2 regions of the Flavobacterium sp. TN-1 genome follow, and region 1 is predicted to be linked to the other one. Evidence: riboswitches for the same ligand, from Rfam matches in the RefSeq annotation. Region 1 holds a riboswitch; the other holds the start of a gene.
What was found. A riboswitch is a leader RNA that binds a small molecule or an ion and turns the genes downstream of it on or off. The one in region 1 is predicted to bind cobalamin.

Region 1 (8,215 bases):
ATTGATACGGATCTTGAATATTTTTTTGCTAATGCAAAAATTACAGGTTCTAAAAATCATGAGCTTTACAAAGAATATAAAGACATCATTGCTAAGTTTAATGAGCAACAGCTTCAATTACTTCAATCTAAAATACTAGGTAGCAAGGGCAACAAAAACTACAATGAACTAGATAATCAAAACAAGCAAGACCAATTATTGAAAAAAAAATATTTATACTCTGCTAATTTTGCACTTACTCATGCGGATTATGAAATTGCGCCCTATATAGCTCTTACAGATATTTATGATATGCAACCTAAGTTTTTAGAGGAAATACATAGCAAAATGTCTCCAGAAGTAGCCAATTCTAAATACGGTAAAAAATTTTCTGATTATTTAAAGAAATAGAGAATAAAAGAGGCTGTCCTAAAAGTTTGTAATCTTATCATTTCGACCCAAAGAAAAAAATCACATAATACTGATTATAAGACTCTTCCTTACATCAGAGTAAAACTGCATGTTGATTTATTACTTTTTGGACAACCTCTTTTCTTTTAGTTTCTTTATTGTTAAATCTAATATAATGAATACACAACTTATTCATAATTTACCTTTTGATTTTTTTCAGAACAATCATTTTGATTGTGCTATTTATTTTTACAATACACAACAATCTAGCAAAAATATTCCCGTTACTTTTACTCACAATGTACTTTGTTTTTTACTAAATGGACACAAAGAAGTTATTAGTAATCAGAATAATATTTCTATACAAAATGATCAATTCTTTTTATTACAATCTGGAAATAGTCTAATGACAGAACGTCTAATAGGAGATTCAGGCTATAATAGTATTCTTTTTTTCTTTTCTGATCATTTTTTAAATGAAATCTTATCAAAAAAACAAATTGAATTACCCAAAACAATGCAATCAAATCAAACGGTATTAAACATTCATAAAGACACTTATATTAATTTATTCGAAAAATCATTACTTTTATTAAAAAACGAGTTTAATAAAACACCTTATCTTACTTCTATAAAGTTAGAAGAAATTTTATTTTACTTACTAAGTAAGGAACCTGAGAGAATTACTAATTTTTTTAAAAATACATTAAGTAGACATAAAAATAAATCAATAAAAGACATTATTCAACAATACGAAGATAGCCACTTAACTATTGAGGAACTTGCTTTTTTATCTAATATGAGTATTTCTACGTTTAAAAGAAAGTTTGCTGAAATATATCAAATTTCACCTAAAAAATACTTTATTTCAAAAAGAATGGAAAAGGCTCGAAATGAGTTAATACTTAACAAGAGACCTTCTGATCTTTATCATGAATTGGGTTATGAAAATTTATCTGCATTTAGTAACGAATTTAAAAAGTATTATGGAGTATCTCCAAAAAACTTCAAAATGGACTAAAAGAACATCTTTTTGAACTTTTAGCGCAATAATACTCATAACCTTAATCTTAAATTTGCATCATAAAATAATATAAAAATGAAAAAAATCTTAACCTTGCTTGCTTTTATTTCTGCTTTTACAGCAAGCGCGCAAACTTTTACTTTAAAGAGTAATGATCTAGGAGGTCAGGCAACTATGAAACAAGTTTTTAACGGTTTTGGTTGTACAGGTGAAAATATGTCTCCTCAATTATTTTGGGAAAATGTACCAAAAGATACTAAAAGTTTTGCTGTTACAATACATGATGAAAATGCACCTACAGGTAGTGGATGGTGGCATTGGCTTGCTTTTGATATTCCTGCTACAACTAAAGAATTAAAAACAGGAGCGGGAGATGTTACTAAAAACTTAATGCCTGCTGGTTCAATACAAAGTATTACTGATTTTGGCAAATCAGGTTATGGGGGTCCATGCCCTCCTGAAGGACATGGTTTTCATAAATACACGATTACTGTTTATGCCTTAAAAACGGATAAGTTAGGTCTAGATAAAAATGCTAGTCCTGCATTAGTAGGTTATTACTTAAATGGCAATACAATTGAAAAAGCTTCTATTGTGATGTATTACAAAAGATAATTTTAACAACTCTTTTTAGTTAAAATAAACGGTTCCAAATACGGCTTACTATTTGTATTTGGGACCATTTTTTTGTTATTTTTTAGCGGCTCTGTTTAATTCTTCTCCTCCTGGCAAATTCATTCGTTTGGTTAAAAGTGAAATTTCATTCAATGAAAAATTACCAGTTAAAGACATTAATATCGTTTCTTTTCCTTCCATAAACAATAATAATTCTGATACATTTGTACTTCCTGGAATCATTTTTACATAGATTTTAGTACTTTTTCCGTTTTCATTCACGCGCATTAATTCTTCTAATTTATCACTATATTGTTCTATACTAGTACGCATATCGGAAATGGTTTTAGAGTGACTAGTTTTAAAAACTTTTAAATAATCTAGTTTTTTTATCAAATTTAAATACACTTGATCTTCTTTCGTTTCCATTTTCACTTTGCTCATTAATTCAAACATTTTATCATTTACGATAACAGAAGAGACATTATTATTACTTTCAAATTTATCAAAAGGAGTTTGTGCCGTGCCTAAATAAAATGATAAAATACTAAAAACTAAAACTATTTTTTTTTTCATTTTTTTACTTTTTAAAAATTTTGCGTGTCGTTTGATCATACTCTTTTAACTTATTTACATTTTTCATGCCAGAGTTCAATTGAGCCGAAATCAGATGTAAAGCTTTTTGTGTTTCTCTATAAGCTTCTTCTGGGGTTTGACAAGTTCCTAATTGAGAGTTAACATTTTTTATTGTTTGTTCTTCAAGATTATAATAATAACTCCCAAATGCTACTGAACCCACTATAAATGTTAAAAACCAAAATATTTTTTGATTTTTCACTTTTTCTTTACGCATTTGATCTAAATTTAAGCTCATAAATTTACATCATATCTTTTATAAATGAAAAAAAATATAATCAAGCTTTTCGTGGTCCTAACAATCGGTACGTTATTTAGTTGTAATGACTTAGATGATCAACCTCAATATAATGAGCTAGATCCTTATAATTTTGTATGGAAGGGATTTAACAAATATTATTTTTATCAAGAAAATGTAGCCAATCTAAGTGATTATCGTTTTAATTCTCAATATGAACTTAATTCGTTTTTAGGTACTTTTTCAAAGCCTGAAACTTTATTTGAAAGTTTAATTTACAATCGAAAGAATATTGATAAATTTAGTTTTATAACTTCTAATTATACTGTATTAGAACAGATTCTTTCTGGAACGAATGACAGTAATGGTATGGAGTATGGGATTAGTCCTAAGAATGGAAGTCAAACTGAAGTTTTTGGCTGGGTAAAATACATCATGCCTAATAGTGACGCTAGTACAAAAGATCTAAAACGAGGGGATCTTTTTTATGGGGTTGATGGTATTCCTCTTACTCGTAACAATTATCGTGAATTGTTATCTAAAACAAATTATACTTTAAATTTAGCTTCGTATGATGGAGGTGCTATTACACCTAATGGAAAAACAGTGGCGTTAACTAAAAAGGCGTATTCTGAAAATCCTGTTTATATTACCGATGTGATAGAGGAAGGAAATAAAAAAGTTGGTTATTTAATGTATAATGGTTTTTATACGTATTATGAACCAGAATTAAATCAAGCTTTTGGTAAATTAAAGGCGGCTGGAATAACGGATTTAGTCTTGGATTTACGTTATAATTCAGGAGGATCAGTAGCAACCGCTACTCGTTTAGCAAGTATGATTACGGGACAATTTGAAGATCAAATTTTTGCTAAAGAGCAATGGAACTCTAAAATTAATAGAGCAATAGATCCTAATAGATTATTAAACAAATTTACCTCACAACTAAAAAATGGCACTCCTATTAATTCATTAAATTTAAATAAGGTATATATCTTAACAACTACTAATACTGCATCTGCTAGTGAATTAGTCATTAACTGTTTAAAACCTTACATACAAGTAGTTCAAATAGGTAATACTACTACAGGGAAGAATGTGGGGTCTATTACATTGTATGACTCACCTGATTATACAAAACGAAATTTAAATCCAACTCACAGATATGCTATGCAATTAATTGTTTTAAAAATTGTTAATAAAGTGGGTTTTGGAGATTATGAAGCGGGTATTACGCCTGACACGACTAATATATTAATGGAAGATATAAGTAATCTAGGTATTTTAGGGAACAGCTCTGAACCTTATTTAGCTAAGGCAATGAGCTTAATTAAATCTGGTAATCGAATTGGTATTCAAAAACCTCAATTTAAAATTGGCAATGAAATTATTGATCTTTCTAAACGTGATTTAAAATATGAAATGTATATAGATTAAACGACACTCTGTAACTGGAAAATTATTTTTTATCCAAAAATAAGGAGAAATCACAAAATAGCGATAATGTGATTTCTCCTATTTATTGAAGTAACGAACTTATGAATATTATTATTTTTTAAGCTATAATTCGTTTTAATTAAAACTGAAAATTCATTCCGATTTTAAAGTTTCTTCCTCTTGTATTATATCCCATGGTTTCTATAAATTCTTCATTTAATAAATTTTGAACGGATCCAAAAACACTCAAATGGTTTGTTAATTTTACTTTCAAATTCGTATGAAATAATTTATAAGCTGAAACGGATACATCTGTTGCTTTAAAAGTGAAAGAATTGTAATATGATAGGTTTCTAAAATCTATAAACTGAAATTGAGCATCCCATGCAATAGATTTAGTCAATTCAACCGATAAACTAGCATTTACTCTATGTTTTGCAACGGCTTTTGCTATAGCCTGATCATTTTCTACAAAAGTATAATTACCAGTTAAGGTTATTTTTTCTAGAGGTTTGATCATTATATTGGATTCAATCCCTTTTGATTTATTTATTCCTTCTGTATTTTCATATTGCCATCCTGTATTTGAGGTCTTCTTTTTAAAAGCAATTGAATTATTTTCTTCTCTATAAAATCCAACTGCTGAAATTTTTAATTTTTGATTTAAAAAACTTTTTTCAAAACCAGTTTCAATAGTAGTATTTTCTTGTGGTGTTAAATCTTTATTGCCATACTCAGAATATACTTGATATAATGTTGGTGCTACTACTGCTCCTCCTATTGATCCATATAATTTTAAATTGATTTTTTCAAAATTAAAACTTGGATTAATATTAAAGATGACATAGTCTTTATAAACGCTGTGTTTTAAATAACGAGCTCCCGCATTTACATTTAATCCAAACTTAGTGTTTAATACTGCTGTAATATAAGGATCTAACATGGTGTATTTAGCGTCTTGATTATAAATATTAACATAAGGGGTAGCTTGAAGCATATCAAAATATTGAAATTGAACCCCTGTGATAAAAGCTAAAGAGTTTCCTATATTGTATTTATTAAAAACGTCAACATTAATATTTCGTGATTTAGAAAAGGATTCTGTATAATTATTTAATGAGGCTCCTGATAGTCTTTTTTGTTCATAAAAGCCAAAAGAAGAATTTATTTTCAACTCTCCTTTTTTATACTTCATTGAAGGAGAAAAGCCTCCTCTAAACTGTTCTCCTATTAAAGTATTTACTTCATTATCTACAAAGGCTCCTGTATCGTAAGCAAATCTTAAGCGATCATAGTTAGCAAAAAAATCTAATTTAATTCCTTTGTTTATTGCTACTCCTAATTGTTGATTAAGATTAACTCTTGAAAACTTATCTTTTTCAAAATCATCTCCTTTTGCTTCACTAATACCTGTTATTTCAGCACTATTTAGAGAGGTTAAAAAAGAGATTTTTCCCTTTGTTCCGTTCAATGAAAAACCTTGATTGTATTCTTCTGGTTTATACTTTTTGGTGGTTGTTAAATTTTGAGTTCCTATATTAAAGTAGGCTGTTCCTATGACTCCTTTGTCAGTTGCTTTTTTTAATGTAATATTAATAACTGCTGTGGCTGCATTAGCACCATATAATACGGAGGAAGCTCCTTTGAGTACTTCTATACTTTCAACTTGTTCTACGGGTAATAATCGTAAATCATACGTAGTTGAAATACTCGATGCGTCTACTACAGGATTACCGTCTATTAGAATTAATACTTGTTTTGTACTTCCTCCTCTAACAAACAAATCTAAATTCTTTCCTACTCCGCTCTGACTTCCTACAACTTCAAATCCAGCTAACTGGCTTAATACGGTAGCAACACTTTGCCCTTTTCTTTGCTCTAAATCTTTTGTTGTGATTTTTTCAATCGTTCTACCTGTTTTTGTTTTGTTTTGCTGAAATTTAGTTTCTGATACGACTACTTCTTCTATTTTTTTTGATTCTTGATCTTGTGCAAAAGCACTACCATACATACACGTTAAAACGCTTGCTAATAAAATGTTTTTTTTCATTTTAATTCTTTAAATGCGGAAAAAAAGACAGAATTTACCCATACCCAAACTTTTTTTCCCGAAAGTTTGTTAATAAAATAAATTTAGGCAGGTCTCCTGGCTTGCGTCTTGTAATTAGCCTTCCCGTTTTAAATTTCAAACAGTGGTTGTAGATCATTACAAGCTGAATAGCTTACAGTTGCGGGTACAGCTCAGGTTTTGATATTCGATTTTTTATTTTAGATATTGATTTTCAGGAATACGATTCCGTTATCATTAATCTTCAAATAATTTATCTATAATCTCACTCTGATTCCCTTTTAAGCTGACTTTTAACAAAAGTCGAGCACCATAAATTCACAGGCAAAGTTAGCACATCTTTTAAAAAAAATAAAAAAAATAAAAAAAAACAGATTCCTTTATTAAAAATTATTCAATAAAAGAACCCTAAAATCCATATATTTCAAAGTTTAGAATATAATTTAGTTTTATTTCATCTCCAATTATTATTATACCATTTAAACTTTGAAATTTCCTTATAATATTTTTTTTTAACCTTGAGACTGTCCAAAAAATTCGCAATCTTTTCATTTCGATCAAAGGGAGAGTTCGAGTTGTTTTTAAAATAAAAAAAACGTATCGAGAACTTTATTTTTTAATCCAGTATATTTTAGGTTTAAATGGTATTACCTCTTTATCTATAATAGTTTTCTAATACCTAACCTATATTGAGCAAAATTTGAATAAAAAATGCCCCAAATAGTGTCTAACTTTTTGGGGCATGTTCAATGTTGTAGCTTTTTTTATTTAAAACAAAGGTCTTTTTACGAAGCTTTTAAAATTATTTTTTCTTTGACCAATCTAAGTTCGTTACATAAGAAATCCTTAGCGTGGGATTATTTTCTTGTATGGTGTTAGGTACATTCCATAAATTTTGGTGAATGTAACTTATTTGAATTTGATGTTGAGGGTTTAAATTATATCCTAAACCTGCAATTACTCTATTTTGTTGTACAAATGTTTTGGCTGCTTTTACTCCTATATTCATAAATATCTCATCTCCTAAAAAAGCAAACAATTGAGTTTTATCTTCTTTTTTAGTTAAAGTGTAATTTACCAAATACATGTATCGTAAACGATTTCTATAATCTCTATTAGTTATGACAAAATCTCCTGCTTCATTTTTAGTAGCTACTCCTACCCAACGACTCTCATCGCGTAGACGATGGGTAAATTTAAAATCATTTTTAGCACAGCTATAAACACCTTGTATCCATACGTTATCCTCTGGTGTTACGACTCTATTTAAAGGGACATCTCCATAAACAAAAAATTCATGGTGTGTATAACCTATGCTACCACTGATTTGTTTGGTAAACTGGTAATCTACAGATGGGCGTATAAAATATTGTTGTTTTTGGTCAAATCCGTTGGCGAATATTAAAGATCCTTCTAGTGTTAAGGAAAGTTTTTTTCCTATCGTGTTTTTTCCTAAATAATGCAACCAAATATCATTATTATGATTTATTACTTGACCAAATACGTTATTACACAAAGAAAATAACACGAACAAAAATAGTGGTGTTTTAATACTTTTTTTCATATTTTTTTGTTTAAGGGAGCGCAAAGGTACAATAAAAAACAAAAAAATAAATATTTTTCACATGTATTTATAAAAACACTTGCTGTTTTGAAAAAAAACCACCTTGTTTTCAGTTCCTCACAAACAAATTATTATCAATTAGTTAGTTATAAAATATTATTTTAAAAAAGATAGGTTCTCTTTTTATTTAATTGAAACCTTTTTTACTTCTCCAAAATCTACTTTATAATTAAACGCATCTTT
Region 2 (8,215 bases), 750 kb from region 1:
GAAGAAAAAGCTTTAATAAAAGGAATTATAATTAATAAATTTCGTGGTGATTCACGTCTTTTTGAAGAAGGTAAAAAAATAATAGAAAATCTTTGCGGTATTCCTGTAGTAGGATTGGTACCCTATAAAAAAGATATTTATATAGAAGAAGAAGACTCTGTTAGTCTTCAAAACAAACCTTCCCAAGCAGTAGAAAATAAAATAAATATAGCAGTTATTTTGCTTAATAGAGTATCAAATTACACAGATTTTAATGTATTAGAACAACATAAAAACGTAAATTTATTTTATACAAAAAAAATTTCTGAAATAGAAAAAGCAGATATTGTAATTATTCCTGGAAGTAAAAACACTATTTCTGACTTGATTGATATTAAAAATAATGGAGTAGCTGAAGCGATTATAAAAGCACACAAAAATAATAAAATAGTTATAGGAATTTGTGGCGGTTATCAAATGATGGGACAAACTATAGAAGATCCAAACCATATTGAAGGAACTATAGAAACTATGGCCGGATTAGGAATACTTCCTGTTAAAACGATTCTTACAGAAAAAAAAATAACACGTCAAGTACAATTTTATTTTAAAAAATACCAAAAAATATGCAGAGGTTATGAAATACACATGGGCGTTTCTACAATAGAAAACAAAGAGTATATTCTAAATACTTTTGATGACAAAACAGGCGATGGTTATTATTTATCTGATAAATGTTGGGGAACTTATATTCATGGAATATTGGATAATGAAATTGTTATCAAAGATTTACTTTTACAAACTGATAAAAAAGTGATAACAGGGATATTTGATTATAAGACTTTTAAAGAAGAACAATATGATTTATTAGCCCAACACTTACGAGAGCATATAGACATTCAGTATATTTATAAAGTTCTTAAAGAAACAGAAGCATGATTTTAGGACATGGAGATGACGGTTATTTATATAACGGAAGCATTAAAGCAAATTTTAGTTCAAACGTTTTTTATGAAGGATTTCCTAAAGGTTTGAAAGAACATCTTTCTCAGTATTGGGATAAAATAGCTCATTATCCCGAAGCAAATGCTGAATCATTGCAAAAAGAATTAGCTAGTTGGCACCAACTAAAACCCAATCAAATATTAGTAACCAATGGTGCTACAGAAGCATTTTACTTAATAGCACACTTTTTACAAAAGAAGTCAGCCACAATTATTATACCCTCATTTTCAGAATATAATGACGCTTGTCAAGTACATGATATTTCATTAAATTTCCTTAAATGGTCAGATCTAAATAAAACAAGTCTTTTTTCTACAGAAGCTGTTTTTTTAGGAAATCCTAATAATCCAACAGGATTGGTTTTTCATAAAAAAGACCTTCATTTTCTCTTAAAAAATAATCCTAATACATTATTTATAATTGATGAAGCTTATGTAGATTTTACATTGGTTGATATTTCAATAGTTAACGAAATAAATAATTTTTCTAATTTATTCATTGTAAAATCATTAACCAAAACCTATTCTATTCCAGGTTTACGATTAGGCTATATCATTAGTCAAAAACAAAACATTCAAGCAATTGAAACCGTTAAAATGCCTTGGTCCGTAAATACTATGGCAATTGAAGCAGGAAAATATATCGTTAAAAATGCTGCTAACATTGTATTACCAATAGAAAAAATACTAGCAGATACAACTCAATTTATTAATGCTTTACAAGAAATTCAAAATATAGACGTTTACTCAACAAACACTAATTTTTTCTTGTGCAAAACAAATAAAAAGACAGCTCCAGAACTAAAAGAATACCTTTTAAAAAAACATCAGTTGCTCATTCGAGATGCTAGCAATTTCCGAGGACTTTCATCACAATATTTTCGAGTGGCAACACAAAAACCTTTAGAAAATAAACTTTTAATTGATGCTATTCAACAATGGACAATTCTTTAATTATTTTTTCAATACCATTACTTATAGGTTATTTTTTAGATTTATTATTGGGAGATCCAAGAAGCTTACCACATCCTATTCGTTTTTTTGGAAACACAATCTATTTTGGTGAAAACTTTTTAAATAAAGGAAATGGTAGATTTATAAAAGGGCTCTTTCTTACTCTAGCATTATGCAGTTCTGTTTTTTTATTTTTTTATTTTTTATCAAGTATTTTATTAAATATTAATTTTAACCTTTATATCCTTTTTACCAGTCTTTTTATATTTTACGGTTTAGCTAATAAAAGCCTATTACAAGAAGGAAGAGAAGTATTTGATACATTAGAAGAAAAAGGATTAGAAGCAGGAAGAAAACGTTTATCATGGATTGTAGGAAGAGATACGTCTACACTTTCTGAAAATCAAATACGAATAGCTGTTTTTGAAACATTATCTGAAAATTTGAGTGACGGTGTAATCGCTCCTCTTTTTTATTATGCTATTGGAGGATTACCATTTATGATGGTTTATAAAATGATAAATACTTTAGATTCTATGATTGGTTATAAGAATGATAAATATTATTATTTTGGAAAATTTGCTGCTCGATTAGATGATGTAGCTAATTATATCCCTGCTCGAATAACTGCTTTTTTAATGATTTTAATTAGTGGAAAACTTAGTTTATTTCCTTTTATATTAAAATTTGGAACTCAACATGCAAGTCCTAATTCAGGCTATCCAGAATCAGCTTTAGCAGGAATTATGAATTGTCGTTTCGGTGGACCTAATAAATACCACGGAAAGATCGTAGAAAAACCATTTATAGGAACCAATCCTCGTGTTATTAAGCATAATGAATTCAAAAAAGTATGTTTTATAAATCATTTAGTTACTCTAACGACAATTGCTCTAATATTGATAATAAAAATAGTATTTTGGGTTATTTTTGATAATTTCCACTATAACTAGTGTTTTTTTAACAAACTCTATTAGTTTTTTGTACTTTCGTGCCCGCAATGGTTTTGTTTCCATTTTGGAAATGAATTAAAAGGGAATCCAGTGTAAATCTGGAACAGTACCCGCTGCTGTAAGTTTTTAAAAAGATTATAACAAAATGCCACTGTTTTTATCTAAAAAGTAAAATGGGAAGGCGTTATAATTAAAACAAGTCAGAAGACCTGCCTTTGTATTGATTCGCGGCTTTCGGAGTAAAGGCTGACGGGTGAATGTAATGCTTCCCATCTTTCACACGTCCTTTTTCTAAAGTCGCTAATAATCAGTTAACGGGATTATTAACGAAAAAAAAATCAAACATGTCAAAGGATCTATCAAAGATTAAAAAAATCATTTATTTATGTAATGGTACTTGTTGTACTGATAATGGAGCAGAAGAAAATATTAAAACGCTTCGAAAAAACCTGACACAATACGAACTAAATGATGAAATTCATACCATTCGAACGAAATGTCAAGGATTTTGTAAAAAAGGCCCCATTGTAAATATCCAACCTGAAAATACTTGGTATAAAGAAGTCAATATTGAAACTTCAAATAATATTGTAACGACTCATATTCTAAAAGATACATTAATAAAAGAGCAGTTACTTTTTTCTTCAAATAGTACAAAAGATGATTTTAAACCTCAAAAAAATAAAAGCAATTTCATAACTAAATTGTTTAATTTAAGTTGTTTTTTACTTTTCCTATTTTTATTTCAAAAAACACAAGGACAAAGTAGTATTAACGGTTTTATTATAGACGTAACAAACCAAACTAAAATAGAAGGAGCCACAATAAGAATAAAAGAATCTGGCGAAAGTACTATATCACAAGAAAATGGAGTATATAAGTTGCAATCCGCTTCAGAAGGAATAAAAACAATTATCGTTTCTCACATAGGTTATAATGTATTTACTACAAAAATAAATTTCAAAAAAGACGAACAAAAATCACTAAATATTTCCTTGTTACACAATGTAATGAACTTGGAAGAATTGGTTATTTCTGCTTCATCAATCAAAAAACAAGAAAATAAAATAGATCAAATCAGTTTACAATTACAACCTATAAAATCAGCACAAGATTTACTTAGAGCCGTTCCAGGGCTATTTATTGCACAACATGCAGGTGGAGGAAAAGCGGAACAAATTTTTGTAAGAGGAATTGATAACGATCACGGAACAGACTTTTCTATTCAAATGGATGGTATACCCGCTAATATGCCTTCTCATGCACATGGACAAGGGTATGCGGATATGCACTTTATGATTCCAGAAACCATTGGTACTGTTAATTTTTTTAAAGGACCTTATGAGGCCTCTCTTGGAGATTTTTCAGTGGCAGGAGCTGCTCAATTTAATTCTAAATACCGTTTAGAAAATAATATAGTAAAACTAGAATCGGGCTTGTTTAATACACAAAGGGTTTTAACGATGCTTCAAATTTTAGATCAAAAACACTTAGTTTCTAAATGGAATGACAACGCTTATTTTGCCTCAGAGTATAATTATACCGATGGTTTTTTTGAAAGTAAATTAAAATTCAAACGTTTTAATTTTTTTGGAAGATACAACGCACAACTTACCCCAAAAACAACACTTATACTATCAGGATCTTATTTTTCAAGTACTTGGAATGCTTCTGGACAATTGCCATTACGAGCTATAGAAAAAGGTACTTTATCTAGATACGGTGCTATAGATGATTCAGAAGGAGGAATAGCATCAAGACTCAATACAAACGTTATTTTAGATACTAAACTAAAGGAAAATCAATCATGGAAAAATCAGTTTTATTATTCCAAAAATATTTTTGATTTGTTTTCAAACTTTACTTTTTTTATGAATGACCCTATCAACGGAGATGAAATATTACAATGGGAAAAAAGGGACTTATTTGGATTAAAAAGTACATATAATAGACTCGATAATATAAGTTCAACAAAATTATCATCAGAAGTTGGATTCGTCACCCGAACGGATATATTAGGATTAGGAAGAGATTATGTTCTACGAAGAGCATTTTTAAGCAAAGCCGCAAATGATGACGTAGCTATTACAAATTATAGTTTATATTTAGATGAAGATTGGCAATTTGCACCTAAATGGTCACTTAAATTGGGTTTTAGAAATGAACTTTTCAATTTTTATTTAAAAAATAAAATAGAGGATAACAATTCGGGCAAAAAGACTGTTTATCGTTTTAACCCTAAAGCACAAATTCATTTTACTCCAACTTCTAATTTTTCAGTATATGCAAAATGGGGTATAGGTTTTCATTCTAACTATGCGCATACAGCCGTTAGTAAAGATCCTACTGCCACGAATCCTGTTCCACAATCAGAAAGTGTTGATTTAGGTTTTATAATGAAATTGTATAAAAAGTCTATTTTTAATTTTACAGCTTGGTGGACAGATAGTGGCTCAGAATTTAAATTTATTTCAGATGATGGAAGTTTTGAAAATTTAGGATCAAGTAGAAAATATGGAATAGATGCCTCTTTAAAAATTCAATTTACAGATTTTTTATGGGCAGATACAAACCTAAATTATGCCTATAGCTTTTTAAGAGAAGCTCCAAAAGAAAAAAATCTAATTCCTTTATATACTAGATGGAACTCAACAGGAGGATTAACCTTAAAACTAGAAAATGGGATCAACGCTAGTTTACGTTACCGTTTTATGGGAGAACGTCCTGCTATTGAAGATGGCTCAGTATATTCTAAACCTTATACTATAGCAGATGTAGTTATTAGATATACCAGACCACGATACGAAATTAGTCTTTCTACCGAAAATATATTTAATACAAAATGGGATGAAGCCCAATTTTATGATCAATCACAATTAAAAAATGAAATAGAGCCAATCATAGATTTTCATAACACCCCTGGAACACCTTTTTTCCTAAAAGGAAGTATTTCTTATTTCTTTTAAATTTTAGCCCATTATGGAACTATTAAATAATAATTTATCTGCATTACTAATCCTATTTATTTTAGGTTTACGACATGGTTTAGATCCAGATCATATTACCGTAATAGACAATTACACCTATCGTTTACACGAAAATAAAAATACATGGTCTAGATGGGTCGGAACCCTATTTACTTTAGGTCATGGTATAATGGTAACATTAATAGCTTTAATTTTAAGTTATTTAAAAAATAATTTTCAAGTTCCTATTTGGGTTGATTGGGTTCTTAATTGGTTGCCCATGTTTTTATTATTAATAATAGGAATAGGAAATATAAATTCTTTAATATATTCTCGAAAAAACAATTCTTTGGGTCTTAAAAAATATTTAATACCTAAATTTTTAGATAAAAAAGTAAGTCCCATTACAGTATTTATAACAGGAATTATTTTTGGATTTATATTTGATACCTCTTCCCAAATAGCTGCTTTTGGCTTAGCTATTTCAGGTACCAATCACTGGTTATTTTCAGTCATAGGAGGAATTGTTTTTTCTATAGGACTTATTTTTACAGGAACAATTGATTCCTATTTATTAAGTAAATTATTAAAAACATTTGATCGTACCAAAATTCAAAAACATCGTTTTAAACTAAATATATTGATTACAATAATGTGCTTTATCATTCCTATTTATAAAATAGCAACTGTTTTTAAACCAAATATGGAATTAAGCGATTTAGAAAATAATTTAATAGGCTTAGGATTTTTAGGAATCATTCTTATTTTATATTTTGATTTGTATCTTCGTTCAAAAAAGCAAATAAAGTAAAAACAAAAAATGCAAAAAATAAGTCTATTAGGTTGCGGTTGGTTAGGATTACCTTTAGCAGAAAACCTTATAAAAAAAGGTTTTTTGGTAAAGGGATCTACTACCACTCTTGAAAAAATTCCTTTATTGAAAGAAAAAGGTATTTTACCTTATTTCGTTTCTATAACTGATACTCACATTGAAGCAAAAGACATAGCAGATTTTTTAGATTCAGATATTCTGATAATTAATTTTCCACCCAAAAGAAGAGCAGATATTATTACATATCATACAAAACAATTTGAAAAATTAATACCTGAAATTCTCAAAAGCAAAATACAAAAAATACTTTTCATTAGTTCTACTTCGGTTTATCCTAATACCAATAAGATAGTAACAGAAAAGGAGACAGGAACACCCGAAAAAGAAAGTGGAAAGGCTTTATTAGCAGTAGAAAAAATGCTTTTAGATCAAATTAAGTTTAAAACCACCATCATCCGTTTTTCAGGATTAATAGGTTATGATCGAATGCCAGGACGTTTTCTGGCTGGTAAAAAAGAGGTTGAAAATGGAGAAGCACCTATAAATGTAATTCATCAAGACGATTGTATTAATATTATTGAAACTATTATAAATAAAGAAATTTGGAACGATGTATTCAATGCTAGTGCAGATCTACATCCTAAACGAAAAGAATATTATGAATTAGCCGCAGAGAAAATAGGATTAGAAAAACCAACATTTGCAATTACCCAAAAAATAGCATATAAAATTATAAATTCAGACAAATTAAAAATTAAATTGGGGTATCAATTTAAATATCCCAATCCGTTGGATCTGTTAAATCAAGAATAGAATATGGATTCAGAATACAAAAAACAAACTACTATAACCATTGTAGGTGCTGGACCAGGAGATCCTGACCTTCTTACTGTCAAAGCAGTTAAAAGAATTCAAAATGCCGATGTTGTTTTATATGATAATTTAATATCACCAGAAATTCTAGATTTAGCTTCTCCCAGTGCACAAAAAATATATGTAGGCAGAAAGTATGGAGATATAGAAGATGCCATGAAACGTCAAGATACAATTCATGAATATTTTCTTCAATATGCAAAAGAAGATAAAAAAATTGTTCGTTTAAAATCAGGCGATTCCTTTATTTACGGAAGAGTAGCAGAAGAAATTCGATTTTTAACCCAAAAAAAAATTCCTTTTGAAATTATCCCCGGAGTTACAGCAGGAATTGCAGCAGCCAACTCTCAACATATTCCACTTACAGAACGAAACAAAACCAATTCCGTATTGTTTTGTACAGGACATACTGCTACATACGACTTTGAACAGTTAGAAGCGTTAGCCAATATGCTCAAAACAGGAACTACACTCATCATGTATATGGGATATAAAAATTTAAAAGAAGTAATTACTACTTTTAAAAGAATTACCCCAAACGAAATTTTATATATTTCCGCCATTTCTAAAGTATCCCAAAAAGAAGAAACCATTTTTACAGGAACTCTAGACGAAATGGAAAAAAAATTAGAAATAAAAACAGTTCCAATGCCT

Region 2: linked by a shared signal. The riboswitch ahead of ACUXZJ_RS11750 (TonB-dependent receptor domain-containing protein) and the one ahead of ACUXZJ_RS15230 (TonB-dependent receptor plug domain-containing protein) in region 1 are both predicted to bind cobalamin.

The regions. Positions count from the first base shown of each region.
Region 1 is NZ_CM128253.1:3,375,224-3,383,438, forward strand. Features, by position in the region: gene ACUXZJ_RS15200 (DUF4369 domain-containing protein) at 1-390, shown strand, start outside; gene ACUXZJ_RS15205 (helix-turn-helix domain-containing protein) at 566-1,411, shown strand; gene ACUXZJ_RS15210 (YbhB/YbcL family Raf kinase inhibitor-like protein) at 1,490-2,029, shown strand; gene ACUXZJ_RS15215 (DUF4252 domain-containing protein) at 2,105-2,605, opposite strand; gene ACUXZJ_RS15220 (hypothetical protein) at 2,610-2,903, opposite strand; gene ACUXZJ_RS15225 (S41 family peptidase) at 2,928-4,340, shown strand; gene ACUXZJ_RS15230 (TonB-dependent receptor plug domain-containing protein) at 4,480-6,390, opposite strand; cobalamin riboswitch at 6,460-6,739, opposite strand; gene ACUXZJ_RS15235 (DUF2490 domain-containing protein) at 7,211-7,972, opposite strand; gene cobC (alpha-ribazole phosphatase) at 8,156-8,215, opposite strand, start outside.
Region 2 is NZ_CM128253.1:2,625,160-2,633,374, forward strand. Features, by position in the region: gene ACUXZJ_RS11735 (cobyric acid synthase) at 1-918, shown strand, start outside; gene ACUXZJ_RS11740 (pyridoxal phosphate-dependent aminotransferase) at 915-1,937, shown strand; gene cbiB (adenosylcobinamide-phosphate synthase CbiB) at 1,922-2,890, shown strand; cobalamin riboswitch at 2,922-3,121, shown strand; gene ACUXZJ_RS11750 (TonB-dependent receptor domain-containing protein) at 3,235-5,856, shown strand; gene ACUXZJ_RS11755 (HoxN/HupN/NixA family nickel/cobalt transporter) at 5,870-6,667, shown strand; gene ACUXZJ_RS11760 (SDR family oxidoreductase) at 6,677-7,501, shown strand; gene cobA (uroporphyrinogen-III C-methyltransferase) at 7,505-8,215, shown strand, end outside.